Regions from separate parts of the Chryseobacterium sp. KCF3-3 genome, predicted to be linked through region 2. Evidence: riboswitches for the same ligand, from Rfam matches in the RefSeq annotation. Region 2 holds a riboswitch; each other region holds the start of a gene.
What was found. A riboswitch is a leader RNA that binds a small molecule or an ion and turns the genes downstream of it on or off. The one in region 2 is predicted to bind thiamine pyrophosphate.

Region 1 (6,883 bases), 2.6 Mb from region 2:
CTGTGTTCTTAATCCTTTATTCGTTCCGATAGGTGCCCCCAAAGGCATTACTACAGCAGTTCCGGCATCTTCAAGACGTTTACATAAAACAGGATCAGCATGAATGTAAGGCATTACAATAAATCCCAGTTTGGCCAATTCTTCCGTAGCATACAAGGTTTCAATAGGATCTGGCAATAAATATTTCGGGTCCGGATGAATTTCCAGTTTGACCCAGTTGGTTTCCAGTGCTTCTCTTGCTAACTGTGCTGCCAGTACAGCTTCTTTAGCAGTCCGCGCTCCGGAAGTATTCGGAAGAAGATGAACATGGGTTTCTTTTAATGAATCAAGCAGACCATCTTCACTGGATTGGGCGTCAATTCTTTTGAGAGCCATAGTCACCATATTCGTTTCGGATGCGATAACAGATTGTACCATATCACTCATGCTTCCGAATTTTCCTGTTCCTAGGAACAATCTTGATTCAAAAGTTCTTCCTGCTATTTCTAATTTCTGATTGTTCATATCATTACTTTTTTTAATTCATTAATTAGGGTCGGCTGCTTTGTAATAAGCCCGGATACAGCAACACCGTAAATCCCGATCTCCTGTAACGGTAAAATATCTTCAAGCGTAACACTTCCGATGGCAAATATTTTAGGAATGTCTATTGATTTCTCTCTTAATCCATCAATGATAGACTGATATCCTTCAAACCCAAGAATCGGGCTTAGTTTTTCTTTGGTTGTGGTAAATCTCAATGGTCCTAGACCGATATAATCACAAGATTCTTTGATTCTCTGAAGAACATCTGAAAGGGTATTAGCCGTTCCTCCAATAATCTTATTTTCGCCTAAGATCATTCTTGCTTCTTCAATAGCGCTATCGTTTAATCCCAGATGAACGCCATCAGCATCTACTTCTTTAGCTATTTGTACATGGTCATTGATGATACAAACCGCCTGATATTCTGAACAAAGTTGTTTTGAAATTTCACAGAGTTGGATTAATTCGTTTTCAGGAGCATTTTTCCATCGAACCTGTACCCATTTGATGCCGTTATCCAGTGCTTTACGGATGTAAAGTTCCTGTTCTTGTCGGGTATTTCCCTGTGATATATATTGTAATTTTTCCATGTTTTCTATGAATGTGTTCCCAATAAAGAGGGATTACTTTTTAAAAATTTTTCGATGTATCGTTTTCCGGTTCGGCAGGCATTCTCCATATTTTCTCCTTTTGCAAGCTCTGCTGTAATGGCTGAGGATAAAACACAGCCGGAACCGTGTTTGGGAAAATAGGTTGTACTACCTTCGGCTGGAACTAAAAGCGTTTCTTTTTCACTTTCAACTAAAATATCCGTTCCCAGATGATCTTTCCGATGTCCTCCTTTAATCAGTAAAGAGCATTGATTCGTATCCGGCAAAAGATGATTTTCTTTTAAAACACTGTATTCATTATCATTAGGAGTTATTAAACTAAGTTTATTAACCGTATTTTTTAATTGAGGAAGTGTTTCAAGATCAAAAAATGTGAATTCGGAAGTGCTTTTCAGAACGGGATCCCATACGATTTTCACATCAGGATTTCCTTTTTGAACTGTTTCCACAATCTTACCCATAAATTCGGCATCCTTCACTATTCCGATTTTCACGGCTGAAACAGGATAACTTTCCATCATCACCTGAATGGCTTCAGTTACTTCGTCTATAGGACGCCATTCTAAACTCAGACATTTTGAAGCAGTTTGCAATGTTAATGCTGTACATACTCCAAGCCCCATTACTTTTGATTGTTCAAAGGTTTTACTATCTGATAATAAGCCAGCGCCGCCACTGGGATCGAAACCTGCGATGCTTATGACATAAGGACGTTCCTGCATTTTTTGAATACTTTTAAGGGTTCTTCACTTTCCCAGATGGCACCTAATAAAGCTGCTCCATTTGCTTCTGATTCGAAAACTTCATGAATATTATCCTGATCAATTCCTCCAAGGGCAATCAATTTGACATCAGGATTGTCCCGATGTTTTATTTCTTCCTTAATGGTAGAATCCAGTCCATATCCTTTTTTGGAGATACTTGGAAAGAATGGGCCTATGAAAGCATATTCCCATTCTTTTTCCAAAGTATTGTATGTTTTAATATCATGTACCGAAGTTGAAATGGTATTTTCTTTCACAAACGATTTATATATTTCTTCCTTTCTATCAATCTCCCTGAAATGAAACCTTGAAATAGTAAATTCCTTCCCAAGATCGTAATGCGTATGCAATACCAGCTGTGAATAGAAAGATTCATCAATCTGAGTGATAAATTCAATCATTTCATTCCGGCTGAGCCACGGTTTACGGATATGAAGCAGATCAAGACCTTCCTGAAACATCTGATGAATAGTATCTGTTTCATTCGGAGCAATCCATTCAGGAGTTATGACTAGAATCATATATAGATTTCTTTTCCTTTTTCGATAAACTCCTGTGATTTATCCAGCATTCCCTGTTCTGCAGATTCACGAATTTCCTGTGTGATTTTCATGGAACAGAATTTCGGTCCGCACATGGAACAGAAATGAGCAATTTTGGCTCCTTCTGCAGGAAGTGTTTCATCGTGATAAGCTCTTGCTGTCTCTGGATCTAATGAAAGATTGAACTGGTCTTCCCATCTGAATTCAAATCTTGCCTTACTTAATGCATTATCTCTATACTGCGCTCCCGGATGTCCTTTTGCCAGGTCTGCTGCGTGAGCTGCCAGTTTATAAGTAATTACCCCAACTTTTACATCATCTTTATTCGGAAGTCCTAAGTGTTCCTTTGGTGTTACATAGCAAAGCATTGCACAACCAAACCATCCGATCATTGCTGCACCGATTCCCGAAGTAATGTGATCATACCCTGGTGCAATATCTGTAGTTAAAGGACCTAAGGTGTAAAACGGAGCTTCATGGCATTCTTCCAGTTGCTTTTCCATGTTTTCTTTAATCATATGCATCGGAACGTGTCCAGGTCCTTCAATCATCACCTGTACATTGTGTTTCCAGGCAATTTTAGTCAGTTCACCTAAAGTTTCCAGTTCTGCAAACTGAGCGGCATCATTGGCATCTGCAATAGATCCCGGACGAAGACCATCTCCCAGAGAGAAAGCAACATCATATTTTTTCATGATCTCACAGATCTCCTCAAAATGAGTGTACAAAAAGCTTTCTTTATGATGGAATAAACACCATTTTGCCATGATGGATCCTCCTCTGGAAACAATTCCGGTTACTCTTTTCGCTGTTAAATGAATGTATCTTAGTAAAACTCCTGCGTGAATAGTGAAATAGGAAACTCCCTGCTCTGCCTGTTCAATCAGCGTATCTCTGAAAATTTCCCATGTCAGATCTTCAGGAACTCCTTTTACTTTTTCCAATGCCTGATAGATGGGAACAGTACCGATAGGAACCGGGCTGTTTCTGATGATCCATTCTCTTGTTTCGTGAATATTTTTCCCTGTGGAAAGATCCATAATGGTATCGCCTCCCCATCGGCAAGCCCATACTGCTTTTTCTACTTCTTCTTCAATACTGGATGAAACGGCACTGTTTCCGATATTGGCATTGATTTTCACCAGGAAATTTCTTCCAATGATCATCGGTTCACTTTCCGGGTGATTGATATTATTGGGAATGATCGCTCTTCCGGCAGCAATTTCGTCTCTTACAAATTCCGGAGTGATCTTGCTTTTGGGAGTATTGGCACCAAAGCTGTGTCCCGGATGTTGAAAAGCCATTTCTTTAGATACAGAATCAAGCTGTTCTATTCTCTGGTTTTCCCTGATAGCCACATATTCCATTTCCGGAGTAATGATGCCCTGTCTGGCATAGTAAAGCTGTGTAACTTCTTTTCCTTCCTGTGCAACTTTAGGTTTATGATCATAAGAGAATCTCAGTTCATCCAGACGTGGATCTGCTAAACGGGCTTTTCCGTATTCAGAAGTAATTCCGTCAAGGATATTCACATCATTTCTATCCAGAATCCATTGTTCTCTGATTCTTGGAAGCCCTTTCTGAATATCAATGACTGCATTTTCATCGGTATAAGGACCTGAAGTGTCATAAATCGTTACCGGAGCATTATGTTCAAAGCCGCCATTGGTTAATTTGGTCGGGCTAAGCTGTATTTCACGCATTGCTACATTGATAGGGTGTAATGTTCCTTCAACATAGATTTTCTTTGAGTTCGGAAATGGCGAACATGTAATGGAGTGAGCCATAAGTATTGGTATTAAATATGAGAATTAACCGCCTTGAGTGGCAGTAATGATTAAAATAGAATCGTTGTTGTTAAGGATTGTTTCCGCCCAGATTGACAGGGGAATAATGCGATTGTTGAGCGCTACAGCAATGCCTTTTTTCTTACCAGGCAGTTCAATAGCCAGTAATGCTTCCAGATTTTCAGGAAGTACATCAAATGTTTTTCGGGTGTGGTTGATTATAAGTTCCATTCCTAATATTTTATATATACTTTAGGAATGGCCATTATTGTACAATAGAATGTACAGCAAAAGTCATCTACTTTTCCCTACGCTGGTATGATCCAGATCAGGTTCAAAGGGTAAAGTCTCAGTCTGTTGGTAACAGACACCCCTAAAGTTTGGGACGAAGTTAGACATTTTTTCAGAATGGGCAAAATCTGAAATGATTTTAAATAAAAAGCCCGTCTCTGAAATTGAGACGGGCTTTATTGATATTTAAATCAAAAAAAATTTATTGAAAAAGCTTCACAGTTCCATCTAAATTATAAGAATTATTCCATGCTCCTATGTATGTAGTACCTAAGTTTCCTGAATTATACATCTTAGTAACCATCCTGTTAAAATTATTAGTAGGTAGGGTAAAATAAAAATATTCTGCAAAAACACCTAACTTACGAAATGGATTCGGGGCAGTATCATACTGAGAAAACTCAACTACTTTTGTAATATAAATATCTACATTATTATGTTTTTCTGTGGTAATTGCCTTCTCAACATTACCCACATTATCATAAGTAATTTTTTCTACATATGTTAAAATATAATCATTGGGATTAGCTGGATTATAAGCTGCATTAGGAAATTCAGTCAAAGCTTCTGTAAGTTTTCCAACAGTATTATAACTGTATGTAATACGCTTATCCTTCGCAGCATTAGTAACAGAAGGAATATTTAATTTAATAATTCTTCCCTGATTATCAAATTCAAAGTTTCTTTCATCAATTATACTAGTTTTATAATTTTTCATTGTAGCAGTATTACCTGTGTAGGATATTCTGGTATATGGATCATTAAAAAAAGAATCAGGATACATCTCGTTTCCAATTGAAATATATCCATTTCGTTTAAGCACCCTTCCCTCTGAGTCATATTCAAAGGTATAATTTTTATCTATTCCCGCCAGAGTAACTGAGTTCAACTTAGGGAAAGAAGCTGAAATTTTAGCGGGTCTATCTGTTATAACTTGCTGAGGAGTATCAATTTCCAAGATATCATCATCTTTAGAACAAGACGTAATGACCAATAACATGGTCATCACAAAAATTAATTTAAGTTTCATAGTATTTAGTTTTTAGTTTTATTCTTCACAAGCCCTCCAGATCGCATCATTCTGCGGAACAGGAGCTATGATTTCAATTTTTTCTTTGGTTACCGGATGAATAAATTCCAGTTTCCTTGCATGAAGATTTATTCCGCCATCAGGATTGGAACGTGGTGCTCCATATTTCAGGTCACCCTTAATCGGAACTCCAGTTTTGGATAACTGTGCTCTGATCTGATGATGTCTTCCGGTTTCGAGATCAATCTCAAGAAGAAGATAATTATCCAGTGTTTTAATCACATGATAGGTAAGAATGGCTTCTTTTGCTCCTTCTGTAGCTTTCGGAAAGACAATGGCTTTATTGTTTTTTTCGTTTTTCTTTAAATAATGAACCAGTCTTTGACTTTGCGGGATCATTTCTTTTCCTACAACCGCCCAATATGTTTTCTTCACTTCACGGTTTTTCACCATCTGCGTCAAACGGGAAAGTGCTTTGGAAGTTTTTGCATAGATCACCAGCCCTGATGTAGGACGGTCTATACGATGAACCAAGCCGAGAAAAACATTTCCCGGCTTAGCATCTCTTATTTTTATAAAATTCTTGATGGATTCTAATAGTGATTCATCTCCGGTTTTGTCACCCTGTACAAGTTGACCCACCTTTTTATTAATCACCAGAAGATGGTTGTCTTCATATATAATCTGCTCCTTCATACTTCTTCCGTCTATCTTCTTCTATTGGATAAAGACAGGATAATCCCTGCCAGAAGCCCTACTGTTTTTACAGCTGAAAGCTTTGAACCTTCCGGAATAAATGCTCCGAATACACAGATCGCAGCAGCAGCATACATTGCATACACAAAGTTTTTATTGGTAAGTAACGGCGCCTGAATAAAGAAGCTCGCTCCTATCAGCACATAAAATACTTTTCTAGAAAGTAAATGATTGATTTCCGGAGAGAACAGATTAAACCATCCTACAGCAAGACAGATCAATGCTGCTATAGATAATATTCCCTGAGTAGATTGCTGATTCTGCATAGATTAATAGCTTTCGTTTTCGTTAGGAAACTCTACACTTTTCACATCTTTTACATATTGAGCGACAGCTCCTGTAATTTCTGTGTAAAGATCAAGGTATCTTCTTAAGAATTTTGGGCTGAAACCTTTGTTCATTCCTACCATATCATGATACACCAAAACCTGTCCGTCACAATCTGCACCAGCACCGATTCCGATGGTAGGAATAGAAATACTTTCCGTTACTTTTTTAGCTAATTCTGCTGGAATTTTTTCCAATACGATTGAAAAACACCCTAATTCTTCTAAAAGTTGTGCATCAGCAATTAATT
Region 2 (6,883 bases):
CAGTAAGGAAGTTGATCGGGTTGAACTGAGCATAAAGCTTGTCATAATATTCCCAGTTGGCATCAATACTGAATGCTTTGGTGATATTATAATCTGCTCCGATGCTTGCTGTTGTTTGGGCTGCATCTCCAACTTTCAGATCTTTGATATTGATGGTTCCGGTTGCTCCAGCTATTTCCTGGTTGTTCTGAACATCAAGGATGTTGAAGTTAGCATTTCCTTTATATTTCCAGTTACCCATTGATACCATTCCTCTTAATCTTAGGTTCGTAAAAGGTCTTGCCTTTGCTTCCAATTCGATTCCCTGGTGAAGTTGACCTACGTTCAGAGCATTGTAGAAATAAGCGCTTCCAAGATTTAGCTGAGGGAATTTTGCAACATCTGCTGCCGTAGCATTGAATGTTCTTGAAATAAATCTGTCATCCCACTGCGTTCTGTAAGCATTGATGTTCACATCTATATAACGTGATTTGAAACCATATCCTAACTCTACAGAGAAGATTCTTTCATTCTTAGCATCATTATAGATATTCTGGTTGGACGGGAATAACGCATTGAATAAAGGCTGTCTTGAAATAACTCCGGTATTGAAAAATACATTATGGTGATCATCTATATTATAGTTAGCACCTCCTTTTACGATATATCCTGTTTTATGATACCATTTTGTCTCCTGATTTCCTGGAGTATACAGCATATAATCCACTCTCTTGTAGTATTGCTCGGAAACAGATCCCTGAACAGAAGCACTTAGCTTTTCAGAACTGTACTCAACCATTCCATAAATACCTGCCCATTTTACCAGTCCTTCATTATGGATAGATACTTTCTGAGCATCTTTAAGCTTGGTAAGCGGTTCCGGTTTTACAGTTTGATTAATATAATATCCTTTTGGAGCATTTGCTGTGCCAGGAACAAATAAAGCATCTGATCCCAACATATCTGTTACAATGTCATACAAAGCTCCTTTATAAGTCTTAAGATCAATTCCTCCGTTGAAAGTCCAGTTATTTTTTTTGTAATTAAGGTCTGCAATTACTCCGTACCAGTCATGCGCATTGATACTTTGCTTTCTCACGATACCGCTGGTTCCGTTCAGAGTAGATACATATTGCCCGTTGTAATCACCAGGAGAACCTGCAGGAGCAGTAAAAGTAGATTTCTGGAAGCTATTTCCATTATAATCCGTTACCATACCGCCTCTGTTATAACGGTAAATCATATCCCAGTTGATTGTACCATCACCACCTGCGCCATAATTCATGAAATTCATGGTTTGTCCGGCTGCGTTTTTGATAGAACCGTTAAGTCCGGTACCACCGCCACCGCGTCCCCATGAACCATAAAGAACTGTGGATAGCTTCAGATTGTCATTCATATTCCAATCCCAGTTTAATGAAGCGATAGGCTTGTGGTAGAAGTTCGGTGCTAAATTGAATTGAGAACCATTAAGCATTCCTGTTTGTGGGTTATATCTTCTTCCATAAGTTCCAAATTGTTGCAGTGTTGCCACATTAGCTCCGGTTGCAGAAGACCTTCTCGTATCGTGTACCTGTGGTGCTCCGGTAGCGATAAAATTGAACGCATGCTTTTCATTAGGCTTAAATCCTGTAGAGAAAAACCATGAGTAACCTTCACCTTTTGTTCCATTGATATATCCATCACCTTGCCAACGGGAAAGCAATACGGTTGTTCCCCATTTGTTTTTTAATCCGGAAGAATACATAGCAGATATTCTGGAGTAGTTGTCATTTCCAACTTCTCCTTTCACCATTGCTTTTTGCTCAGAATCGGTAGCTTTGGTTACAATATTGATCGTTCCTCCTACAGAAGGAACAACAAATTTAGAAGCTCCCAAACCTCTTTGAATCTGGATGTTGCTTGCAATATCAGCCAACCCAGTCCAGTTAGACCAGTACACAGTTCCACCTTGCATATCATTCACCGGCTGTCCGTTGATGATCACTGCAATGTTAGCTCCGTCAAAACCTCTCATGTTGATTCTGCTGTCTCCGAAACCACCACCTACTTTGGTAACATAAACGGATGGAGTAGACTTCATAATTTCAGGGAATTCTCTGTTTCCCAGTTTTTCCTGAATTTCTGCAGCCTTAATGTTGGAAACTGCAACAGGTGTTTTTCTCTCTTTGGCTGTTTGGGAAAGGTTTCTACCTACCAACATAACCTCATCAATAGATTTAGATTTCTCTAAAGAATCCTTCGTACTCTGCCCATAATAGATGGCGGCCGTAGGTAATACAAGCGCTATAATTAGTCGCTTTTTAAAAGTAATGTTCATGAAATAAACTAGCGTGTTTGATTTTAAGGCTGCAAAGATGAATAATTATTTTTGAATTGAGTATTAAATCTTCCCGAAGTGATATGCTATTGTGTGCATATAATGCATTATTACTCGTTTTTTTGGAAGTATTAATTATTTCAGATGTTTAATTTACAATTTGTTATAAAAGTGAATTATACAAAAAAGAGGATTGTTTTTAACGAATAAAAATAATGATGTGCTTCACCTGAAATTTCTACGGAATGTATTTTTTTCTAATGATGTTTAAAGATTGGTTTGTTTTGTATCAATATTAATATATTTGAAGATATTATTTGTATCAAATCCATTTTCTAAGATAACATAAGGTTTTCTATTATTTTAAAAACTAAAAATATGACTCAGCTCAGCTTGTTCGACACAGAAGATTTATATGAATTTCCAAAAGACCTTTTGGAATACAGAGAACATTTCCTGAGTCAGGACGAAGCGGACCAACTTAAAAATCATCTGCTTGAAACCGCCCCCTGGAAGCAGCGTACCCAGAAAATGTATGATAAAACGGTTCTGACGCCACGCCTAACAGCCTGGTATGGTGATCCGAAAACGGATTATCCATTAGGAAACGGTGAAGTGGATAATAATGTCTGGACTCCCGAATTATTTTCTTTAAAACAAAGGATAGAAGAAACATTCGGTTATCAGTTCAATTCTGTATTGCTTAATCTTTACAGAGATCATAATGATTCTGTTGCGTGGCATCGGGATAAGGAAAGCAGATATGGAAAACGTCCTGTGATTGCATCCGTAAGTCTGGGGCAGACCAGAAACTTTGATTTCAGGAAAAAAGACCATCATCAGAGTAAATACAGTCTGCCACTTCCTAACGGCTCATTATTGATTATGAAAGGAGATCTTCAGGAAAACTGGGAGCATAGAATTGCTAAGTCTGTATCCTCCATGAAGGAACGTATTAATCTTACATTCCGGTTAGTTCGTGAAGCATAGGATATTTATTTTAAAGCATAAATAGAAGTATTATATTTCCAAAATTAAAAGCCTGAAGTCCTTTCTTTTTCCACAAAAAAGCTGCACCTTTGTCCCAACAATGGGGTGCTACAGATAAAAGTGGCTGAGATGATACCCAGGAATGTACTTCCACACCTGATCCGGGTAATGCCGGCGTAGGGATTGCTTACTGATCATCTCATCATTTGATTTCCAATAATTAATATGATGCAGGACATTTTAAAACAAATTACCTTACCGGAATGGTTTGGAGTCTTATTTTCAGTCATTCAGGTTTTACTGGCTCGTAAAAACAACGTCAACAACTATCTTTTCGGAATTGCAGGAATTCTGCTTACATTGTATGTGATGCTTACTTCCAAGCTGTACGCTGAATTTACCTTGAATCTTTATTATCTGGTCATGAGCATCTACGGATGGCTGTACTGGAAATTCGGGAAGCAAAAATCTGAAATGGAAATCTCGGTTACCACTACCACGGAAAAATGGATTACCGGAGGAATTGTTTTGGGAACTTTTATCTTATTCTGGTCTTTTCTTACCCATTTTACCGATTCGGATGTTCCGGTCTGGGATTCTCTGGTAAGTGCTTTTGCCTGGGCAGGAATGTGGCTGATGGCGAGAAGAAAAATTGAAAACTGGGTGATACTGAATGTCAGTAATATTATTTCCATTCCTTTAATGATTCATAAAGAATTGTATCTCTATGCTGTTTTGACGTCATTCTTATTTTTAGTAGCCATCTCCGGATATATAGAATGGCAGAAAATCATTAAATCCAAAGCTAATGCTGAGTACTAAAGAGATCAGACAAGAACTTCATGGAGCTTCTGGAATTTCTGATGAGGTAATACAATATATTCATCAAGAAAGATTACTTAAAATCTGGGTTCCCAAAAAATATGGAGGACTCGGTTATCGTTTTGAAGAAGGACTTAAAGCCTTATTCAGCTGGGCTCAAACCGATGGAAGTTTTGGCTGGATGCTGACACTTTGTGCAGGAGCGAATTACTTTTCAAGAAATATCAAACCTGAAATTGCTCAATTACTGTTCACCCATTCTGAAACCTGTTTTGGCGGCAGCGGAATGATTGGCGGTACAGCAGAAAAACAAGATGACAGCACTTATCTGATCAACGGTTCATGGAATTTTGCAACAGGAGCACCTCATCTGACCCATTTCACATTGAATGCCAAGATTACGGAAAACGGGAAACCTATAATGGATAAAGGCGGTAATGAGATCATTCACTCATTCATTATTCCGAAAGAAAGGGCTCAAATTATTCCCAACTGGAAATCTATGGGTATGAAAGCCAGCGGTACCTATTCATTCACTGTTGAAAATGTTCTCGTTAGTGAAGATTACAGTTTTGTGTATGATACCTTTTTCACCAATGATATTTTGGATACCATTCCGTTTCGGGTTTTTGCAGACTTGACGCTGTTGGTCAATTATTTAGGAATGGCTTCTCATTTTATTGAAGAGGCAGTAGATATTCGTCCCGAGATCCATTTCAAAAGTTTCACAAAGTCTGTTGAAAAACATTTGGAAAAAGTACTAAACATTGCCAGAGAAGTAGAAAATATACTCGGTGATCACAAAGAGATTTCAGACGATCAACAACACGAGATTCACCAATATGGAGTAGAGCTGGTTCAAAGATTATCCCATCAGATTCTTACTATTTATACACAGCTGGGAATCCGGGCAACAGATACCAATTCTGCTGTGTATCAGGTATTCTGTGATTATTTTACAGCAGCTATGCATTCCAATTTCAGACCTTCTGCTGATGATTTGGATTTTTCTTTCTGAAGAGAAAATTTTTCTTTGGAACTCCGATGATGAGTTATTGCTAAGGATTTAAACTTAAAATAAGTTTAAAATCTGGGTCAATTCATTATGGCCGCATCATAACGCCGGAAATAATGATGACCTCGTTCTGGATCATCCAGATCTTTATTGGTATATTAATAAAGGAGTCAACATTATTCAGACTGACCGTCCGAAAGAACTGATCCATTATTTGAAAAGTAAAAACCTTTATTTTTAAGAAGTAAAAGGCCGAAATATTCAATTTCGGCTCTTTTGGTCTATAGGGTAGGACTATAAATTTCTATTTTCCAGGACTGATTGTTTAGGAACGTACTCAAATAAAATACACTTTGGAAATAGAAAATTTAAGAAAAGATAACTGAAACAGGCCTTTTTTAGGATATTTTAACACTCGTTTTATGATTTGTGTCATAAAGTAAACATTATATATTTCACTATATTTGGAATAATAAAGCTAACCCATGAAATAAGCCAACATAAAAACTTGTTAAACTAAAAATTATTAAAGATTACCAAAGATTATGAAAGACTTATTTTCATTAAACGGAAAGAAGAAGGAACATGTTATTACACACTTAAAAAAAGAGATGTATTCATTGATTGAAAATGATAACTGGATTACAGTTACGATAAAAAAATTGTTCCATACAATGATTGTATCCTATTTGATCTGCAACGGTTTGGTTGCTTTAACGATTGTCAGAACAAAATTCACTCCATTTTATGAAAAATATACAGTATTGTAAGTTGGGATAGAATATTTCTCAGGGCAATGCTTTGAAGAGCTGTATTTATTTTTGTTTAGTAATCCATTCTTCACGAAGAACTGCATAAATAATATCATCAACCCATTTATTTTTCCAGAACAGACTTTTCACAAAGTGCCCTTCTTTTCTTAATCCGATTCTTTCCATCAGCTGAAGAGAAGCAGTGTTATCAGGATCTACGGAAGCTGTAATTCTGTGTTTATGCAAATCATTAAACAAGAAACTAATGATACCTTTTAAAGCTTCGGAAGCATAACCTTTACCCTGAAATAAGGTGTTTAAGGTAATTCCCAGTTCTACCTGTACATTTTCATCTCCTATAAAATGAACTCCAATATCTCCAATGACTGCTTTTGTTTCTTTATCAGCAATCAACAGCTGATACCAACTTTCAGGCTGGTTGAATTCTTTAGTATTTCTTTGGATAAAACTTTCCACTTCTTCCAGGGTTTCAGGAATCCATCCTTGAAATTTATTGGCTTCGGCATCTGAGCGGTAATCGAAAATATCCTGTTTGTCATCAATCGTAATATCCCGTAGAAGGAGTCTTTCTGTATAGAGTTGCATGATTGTATTATAATTTCAGACAAAAATAGGATTAATTGGGAAGTTATTCAATGAGGAATGATGGCTTTTGCGGTCGCTGAGCCTATTTCTATTAATTTTAATTCAATTAAAACTATAAAATAGTTGCAAATATCATTTAAATACTTACTTTTGTACCGCCTTACAATAAAAAACGGGGGATTGGCGCAGTTGGCTAGCGCGTTTGACTGGCAGTCAAAAGGTCACGGGTTCGAATCCCGTATTCTCCACTTCAGGAAAGCCCTTTTCATAAGGGCTTTTGTTATATTAGTACAAAACTTCTAATCATGCCCATCTCAAAGATTCTCTATATTATATTTATGCGGATCAAATTTAGATCTTCATAAAATATTCTGTTTCGACACTTCTTTCGATATCAAT
Region 3 (6,883 bases), 2.6 Mb from region 2:
AGTTCTACAGATTCCAAAGGTTTCATTCTTCCGGAAAGGATTAATGAAAGTTCTTTTCTACGGAATGCTGCTGCAAATCTTTCTTTTTCTTCCTCTGTTTCAGGAATCATTTCCGGAATAGGAATCGGACGATTGAATTCATCCACTGCAACAAACGTATAAATCCCTGCATTTGTATGAATTTTCTTCTGGTTAATCGGATCATCCAACCATACATCTACATACACTTCCATGGAAGTAGAGAATGCTCTGGAAACTTTAGATTCCAATACCACTACACCTCCTTCCGGAATCGGATGGTTGAAAGATACGTGGTTTACAGAAGCTGTTACTACTCTTCTTTCACAGTGTCTTGCTGCAGAAATAGACGCACAACGGTCCATTTTTGCCAGAAGTTCACCACCGAAAAGGTTTCTTAAAGAGTTGGTTTCGTTCGGAAGAACGATATTGGTCATAATAGTCAGAGATTCTGACGCTTTTTTTATTTTTGCCATCTAGTCTTAGTGTTGTTTGGGACAGCCGGAGCAGGTTTCATTCCTTTTCCGACAGGTTTTACTAATGAATCTTTTTTCAAAGAATCTGAAACAGGTGTTTCCGGGGTATGTACCATCACTTTTACCGTATCTTTTACAATTCTATGGGTAGAGGTCTGTACGGAAACATTATTGAAAGATTTTTTTCCAAAAAGAAGTTCCTGTTGGGTAAACGCAAGGTATAAAATTCCAAGAACCGGAATAACCAGAAGGAAAATCCAAAGAATTGTTTTTTTGAATTTAAAATCCTTTTCGCGATTCACTGTGGTATTCACTTTTTCCCCGTTATTGATATCTGAGAATCTGATTTCCTCCAATCCGTAAAAATCCGGACGTCCGGATTCTATTCTTTTTCCCTTGAAATGAGTGTGCCCTTCTTCAATGAAGACTGTTCCAAGGTTTTGAATTTCAAGAACCTGTTCGGCCTGAAGTTTTTTCTTCCAAAAATCAGTCTGAATTTTAAGATCACTTTTTGAAGCTTCCAGAGACATCTGTTTTTGTTCTGCAATAAAAGCAGCAAGATCTTCAGCCTGTACTTCGTAATCTATTGTAAATTCAATCTGACTGGCCGGAGGCAGAATGCTTCCGTTTTCAGAATTAATAATTGCCTTAGAATTTTTCAGTGAAAACACCCCAAAGCCTGGAACTGTGGCAGTTCCAAATTGTTTTAAGTATTCTAAAATATATGCTGAAATATTCATTTGGCAGCAAATTTATAACTTTTTCGGGACTTTTTGTAATATTTAATGGATATAAAAAAGACTGCCGGAGCAGCCTTTTAATTATTCTGTATTAAAAAAGGAATACCATTATTCAAATCCTTTTTTAAAAGCTTTACTATTATGGTTTTAAGAGAAAAAAGCTGAAAAATAAAGGAACAGATTTGTGGTTCCATAGATCTATTCCCTAAACTTTTTTCCTGATTACTGAATCTTCCAGCTTATTCCAAACATAAAGTTCGTTCCTGCCTGTGAAAAATAATACGGTTGGCCTTCATATACAGATCCGTTGTTCACATATTTCTTGTTGAACAGGTTATTCACCAATAGCTTTAATGCAATTTCATTATTAGCAATTTTAAACTGATACTGCGCATTGAAATCTGTCAGGAAATAATCTTTAAGCTGAAGATTCGCATCTTCGGTATTGTCCAGATATTGTTTTCCAACATACTGATTCATTAAAGCAAACTGGAAATTCTTTGTAGGATTGAATTTCAGGCTTATATTGGCAATTACATTCGGAGAGAATGAAATCTGAGTATTTCCAAGGCTTTTAGGCAAATCTCCATTTTGAATATTGAAATCCTGATTTCTGTTCTGACTTAACGTTACGTTTCCTGAAACCTCCCATTGTTTAGATAGTTTTGCCAAAGCACCTACTTCAACCCCTCTTCTGTAGCTCTTCCCTGAATTTGTTCTGATAAATGCTCCTACGTTATTCAGTTCTCCGTTCAACACCAACTGGTTCACATAATACATATAGTAAACATTGGCCGTCAATGAAACAATCCCGAACTGTTTTTCAAAACCTGCTTCAATATCATGAAGTTTTTCTGCTTTCACATCGTTATTGGCCATCAGATCATCTCTGTTGGGTTCACGATGAGCATGAGCGTATGAAAGGAAAATTTTACCTCCGTCAATCCTGTAATTCACTCCGGCTTTAGGATTAAAGAACAGCCAGTTTTTACTTAAATCTGCACCTTCACCGTCCCCTGCCATCAGGATCTTAGTATTGTAATTAATTTTTCTAAGCTGTAAATCACCAAAGAATTCAAAATTATTCACTCTTAATAAAGCTTTTGCAAAACCAGACACTTCATTCTTCACAGAGCGGTTTCTGTAATATTCGCTTTCATCAATCTGAGGGAAAAATACTCCCGTCACATTTCCATAGTGTCTTCCGTAATACTGATTCACAACGGCACCAAAGTTCAGATCCAGATTTTCAAACTTCCCGTACAATGTAGAAACCATTCCGTAGAAATCGTTATTCAGCCATTTTTTTCTGATAAAATCTGAGTATTTTATAGTTTGTCCACCTTCAATGATATTAGGCAGATTGTACCTTGAGAAAGGATTTCCCTGTTTATAGTTTTCGTAATATCCTTTTCCTTTTGTATAGTGGAACGTGGTTTCCAGATTCCAGCGGTCACTGAATTTCTGCTCCCAAAGCAACTGATAATGATTCTGTCTGTAATTATCCGTTTCATTATCATAGAAACTTACAATATTCTCCCAATTGGCATCATAAATCGCTCCTGAAATATTGAATTTAGGATCAGTTTCCCAGGTTTTACGGTCAATTCCATTCCAGGCCTGATACGTTTTCTCTTTTCCACCAAAAGCCATTAAACGTAATTTCGTGTTTCCTTCTTCAAATAAAGCAGTGAAATTATAAGAATGTAAGTTGGATGAAGCTCTGTCTATATATCCGTCAGAATGAATATGAGTGTATCTTCCCATCACGGAAAGACGGTTTTTCCAGAATTTTCCGGAGCCTATTTCAGCTGAATATTTATAGGTATTAAATGATCCGTAGCTGTCGTCTGTTTTAAAATAAAACTTCTCTTCCGGATCTTTAGAAAGTACATTAATACTTGCTCCGAAAGCGGAAACACCATTATTGGAAGTTCCCACCCCTCTCTGAATGACAATCTGTGATGCTGAACTTGTTAAATCCGGAACGTTGACAAAAAATATCCCCTGGCTTTCAGAATCGTTGTATGGAACACCATTCATCATGACATTGATAGCACTTCCTGAAACTCCACGGATTCTGAAGCCGGTATATCCTACTCCATTTCCGGCATCGGAAGTAGAAATAATGGAGGTTTGATTTTTCAAAAGAATAGGAAGATCCTGTCCCAGATTCTTACTGTCCAGATCTTTCTGTACATTGATGATTTCCTTTGCTACCGGCAGTCTTTTGGTAAAGTTGACTGCCTCAATTTCCCTGACCTTTAGGGAATCTTTATTCTGGGCCTGTATAAAAGCTACAGAGCCTACACTAAGCCCTAAAAAAAATAATCCTTTCATTCTATAAATCTTTAACATTTAATGAATAAAAGGGGTGATTATGAGATAATTGATAAATAGTAAATGATACGTGATGTTTACCGATCATTTATCGCTAATCATCTATCAATTATTTAAATGGTTCCCTAAACAGCATTACCTGTTCCAGGTTCATTGGGTATAATCTCAGCCTGTTAAAGCACCCCTTTATTTCAGCTGCAAAATTACAAAAAATATATGAATTGGAATTCGGGTTTCGAGATGCAGGATAGTGGGTTACGAAGTGCGAGACTCAGGGTGTTAGGTTGAGGGTTACGCAATGGAAAAAATACTACGAAAAATAGGAGTTATCAGATGAATCATTCATCACTTATAACTCTCTAGTAAGTTTTGTTATTGGCGTCGATATAGTAGTAATTCGAGCCATCTTTTGTTACTTCAAACATCTTACCCAGTTTCCAGCTGAAGTTTCGCTTAATATTGGAATATTCAAACGGAATGATAATCTTATTATTAACATCGATGATTCCAAATTTATCATTATTGGAAGCCACAATCATCGGATTAGCCACATCATCTCCTTCAAGAATGAACAGATACTGATATTGAGGATAGATCTGATATTGTCTGTAATCGGCGGCATTTACAAATTTTGATTTTTCAATGATTCCGTAAAAACCATTCAGAATATAGGCCTGAAATAACTGTTGTTTATATTCTTCAAATTTACATTTTCCAAAATCTGCTTCTTTGAACTGATACACTCTCTTTCCAGACTGATCTACACGATATGAAATCATATTTTTTTCTACCGTAGCATAGTCTCTTGTTCCAAATTTTCTGACTTTTTCATTAGGAGAATTCAGAAGATTGCAGTCTTCATAAAAAAATACCGCGATATGATATTCCGGCTGGATAATAAATTTCCCATTCTGATTGACATACCCGAACTGATCACCCTTTTTCTTAGGAATCAAAACTGGAAGATCTTTATTGATCACCACCAGATCAGCATTAGGTTTGTTAGCTGCAGCTGCTTTTTTAGTCGTGGTTTTTGATCCTTTCTTCAAGGGAACTTTCTTCACAGATTGGGTCTGTGAGAAAACGAAAATCGAAATAAAAACACACAAAACATTCAGGATATTTTTCATATTCTCCATTTGTTTACAAAAATACGACCAAAAATAGATATTATAAAATTCATATTTATAAAGAATCTAAATAATTTCATTCTTATAAAATAGTAAAATTTCGTAATTTTGGGAACATTTTGAATTGTTTGATAATTTTAAAAAACTTTTGAAAAAGTGTAGATTATGCTGACTTTATTCGGTTAATGTTGCATCAAAATGCGAGAACTCAAAATGTCATTAATTGTATTTATACACACCGGTAAAGAAAAAGCAGGCCTACCTTTAATTTTGAAAGACCTTCTATTATGAGTATTTATAAGGATTACATCAAAGAGATTGAAGAAAGAAAAACCCAAGGGCTTCATCCAAAGCCAATTGATGGGGCTGAATTACTAAGCGAAATCATTACACAAATTAAAGATTCAGGTAATGCTGACCGATCAGATTCTCTTAAATTTTTCATTTATAACACACTACCCGGAACTACAAGTGCAGCGGGAGTGAAAGCAAAATTTTTAAAAGAAATTATTCTAGGTGAATCCGTAGTAGAAGAAATTTCCCCTGCATATGCCTTTGAATTGTTATCTCACATGAAAGGCGGACCTTCTATTGAAGTATTGCTGGATCTTGCTCTAGGTAACGATCCTGCTACTGCTAAAGAAGCGGCTAACGTTCTTAAAACTCAGGTTTTCCTTTATGAAGCAGATACTACCCGTCTGAAAGAAGCATTCAACAGCGGAAACGAAATTGCAAAAGAAATTCTTGAAAGCTACGCAAAAGCTGAATTCTTCACTAAACTTCCTGAAGTTGCAGAAGAAATCAAAGTAGTAACATTTATCGCCGGTGAAGGAGATATCTCTACAGACTTACTTTCTCCGGGTAACCAGGCTCACTCAAGATCAGACCGTGAGCTTCACGGTAAATGTATGATCACTCCTGAAGCTCAGGAAGAAATCAAAGCTTTACAGGCACAACATCCTGATGCAAGCGTGATGCTTATTGCTGAAAAAGGAACAATGGGTGTAGGTTCATCAAGAATGTCCGGAGTAAACAACGTTGCTCTTTGGACAGGAAAACAGGCAAGCCCATATGTACCATTCGTAAACATTGCTCCTATTGTAGGAGGAACAAACGGAATTTCTCCTATCTTCCTTACCACAGTAGACGTTACCGGAGGTATTGGTATCGACCTTAAAAACTGGGTGAAGAAAGTAGACGAAAACGGAAACCCTGTTCGTAACGAAAATGGAGACATCGTTCTTGAAGAAGCGTATTCAGTAGCAACAGGAACTGTTTTAACAATCAATACAAAAGAAAAGAAATTATATAACGGAGATCAGGAATTGATCGACCTTACCAAATCTTTCACTCCGCAAAAGATGGAATTCATCAAAGCTGGTGGATCTTACGCTATTGTATTTGGTAAGAAGTTACAAACATTTGCAGCTCAGCTTTTAGGAGTTGAAGCTCCAGTTGTTTTTGCTCCATCAAAAGAAATTTCTCACGAAGGACAAGGACTTACTGCTGTAGAAAAGATTTTCAACAGAAATGCAGTTGGAACTACACCAGGAAAAGTTTTACACGCTGGTTCAGACGTTCGTGTACAGGTAAATATCGTTGGATCCCAGGATACAACAGGTCTTATGACTTCTCAGGAGCTTGAATCTATGGCAGCAACTGTGATTTCTCCAATTGTTGATGGTGCTTACCAGTCAGGATGTCACACTGCTTCTGTTTGGGATAAAAAAGCTCAGGCTAACATTCCGAAGCTAATGAAGTTCATGAACGAATTTGGTTTGATTACAGCCCGTGACCCTAAAGGTGAATACCACGCGATGACTGACGTTATCCACAAAGTTCTTAACGACATCACTGTAGACGAGTGGGCCATCATCATCGGAGGTGACTCTCACACAAGAATGTCAAAAGGGGTAGCTTTCGGAGCTGACTCAGGAACTGTGGCTCTTGCATTAGCTACCGGTGAAGCCTCTATGCCAATTCCTGAATCTGTAAAAGTAACCTTCAAAGGAAACATGAAAGAACACATGGATTTCCGTGATGTGGTTCATGCTACACAGGCTCAGATGTTGAAGCAGTTTGGAGGAGAAAACGTATTCCAGGGTAGAATCATTGAGGTTCACATCGGAACACTTCCTGCTGACCAGGCATTTACATTTACAGACTGGACTGCTGAGAT

Region 1: it holds a riboswitch for thiamine pyrophosphate, as region 2 does, so the genes downstream of both, thiS (sulfur carrier protein ThiS) here and pnuC (nicotinamide riboside transporter PnuC) in region 2, are expected to answer to the same signal.
Region 3: it holds a riboswitch for thiamine pyrophosphate, as region 2 does, so the genes downstream of both, ACKTTZ_RS06205 (TonB-dependent receptor) here and pnuC (nicotinamide riboside transporter PnuC) in region 2, are expected to answer to the same signal.

What each region holds. Positions count from the first base shown of each region.
Region 1 is NZ_AP035792.1:1,407,081-1,413,963, forward strand. Features, by position in the region: gene ACKTTZ_RS06265 (thiazole synthase) at 1-504, opposite strand, end outside; gene ACKTTZ_RS06270 (thiamine phosphate synthase) at 501-1,115, opposite strand; gene ACKTTZ_RS06275 (hydroxymethylpyrimidine/phosphomethylpyrimidine kinase) at 1,121-1,858, opposite strand; gene ACKTTZ_RS06280 (thiamine phosphate synthase) at 1,834-2,421, opposite strand; gene thiC (phosphomethylpyrimidine synthase ThiC) at 2,418-4,229, opposite strand; gene thiS (sulfur carrier protein ThiS) at 4,254-4,460, opposite strand; TPP riboswitch at 4,518-4,614, opposite strand; gene ACKTTZ_RS06295 (hypothetical protein) at 4,723-5,550, opposite strand; gene ACKTTZ_RS06300 (RluA family pseudouridine synthase) at 5,569-6,246, opposite strand; gene ACKTTZ_RS06305 (hypothetical protein) at 6,258-6,572, opposite strand; gene panB (3-methyl-2-oxobutanoate hydroxymethyltransferase) at 6,576-6,883, opposite strand, start outside.
Region 2 is NZ_AP035792.1:4,454,109-4,460,991, forward strand. Features, by position in the region: gene ACKTTZ_RS19780 (TonB-dependent receptor) at 1-2,299, opposite strand, end outside; gene ACKTTZ_RS19785 (alpha-ketoglutarate-dependent dioxygenase AlkB family protein) at 2,678-3,289, shown strand; TPP riboswitch at 3,381-3,489, shown strand; gene pnuC (nicotinamide riboside transporter PnuC) at 3,515-4,111, shown strand; gene ACKTTZ_RS19795 (hypothetical protein) at 4,098-5,129, shown strand; gene ACKTTZ_RS19800 (DUF4996 domain-containing protein) at 5,200-5,367, shown strand; gene ACKTTZ_RS19805 (hypothetical protein) at 5,672-5,896, shown strand; gene ACKTTZ_RS19810 (GNAT family N-acetyltransferase) at 5,942-6,484, opposite strand; tRNA gene ACKTTZ_RS19815 (tRNA-Ala) at 6,659-6,732, shown strand.
Region 3 is NZ_AP035792.1:1,384,380-1,391,262, forward strand. Features, by position in the region: gene ACKTTZ_RS06195 (acyl-CoA thioesterase) at 1-494, opposite strand, end outside; gene ACKTTZ_RS06200 (hypothetical protein) at 482-1,234, opposite strand; gene ACKTTZ_RS06205 (TonB-dependent receptor) at 1,457-3,574, opposite strand; TPP riboswitch at 3,679-3,770, opposite strand; gene ACKTTZ_RS06210 (WG repeat-containing protein) at 3,934-4,704, opposite strand; gene ACKTTZ_RS06215 (bifunctional aconitate hydratase 2/2-methylisocitrate dehydratase) at 4,992-6,883, shown strand, end outside.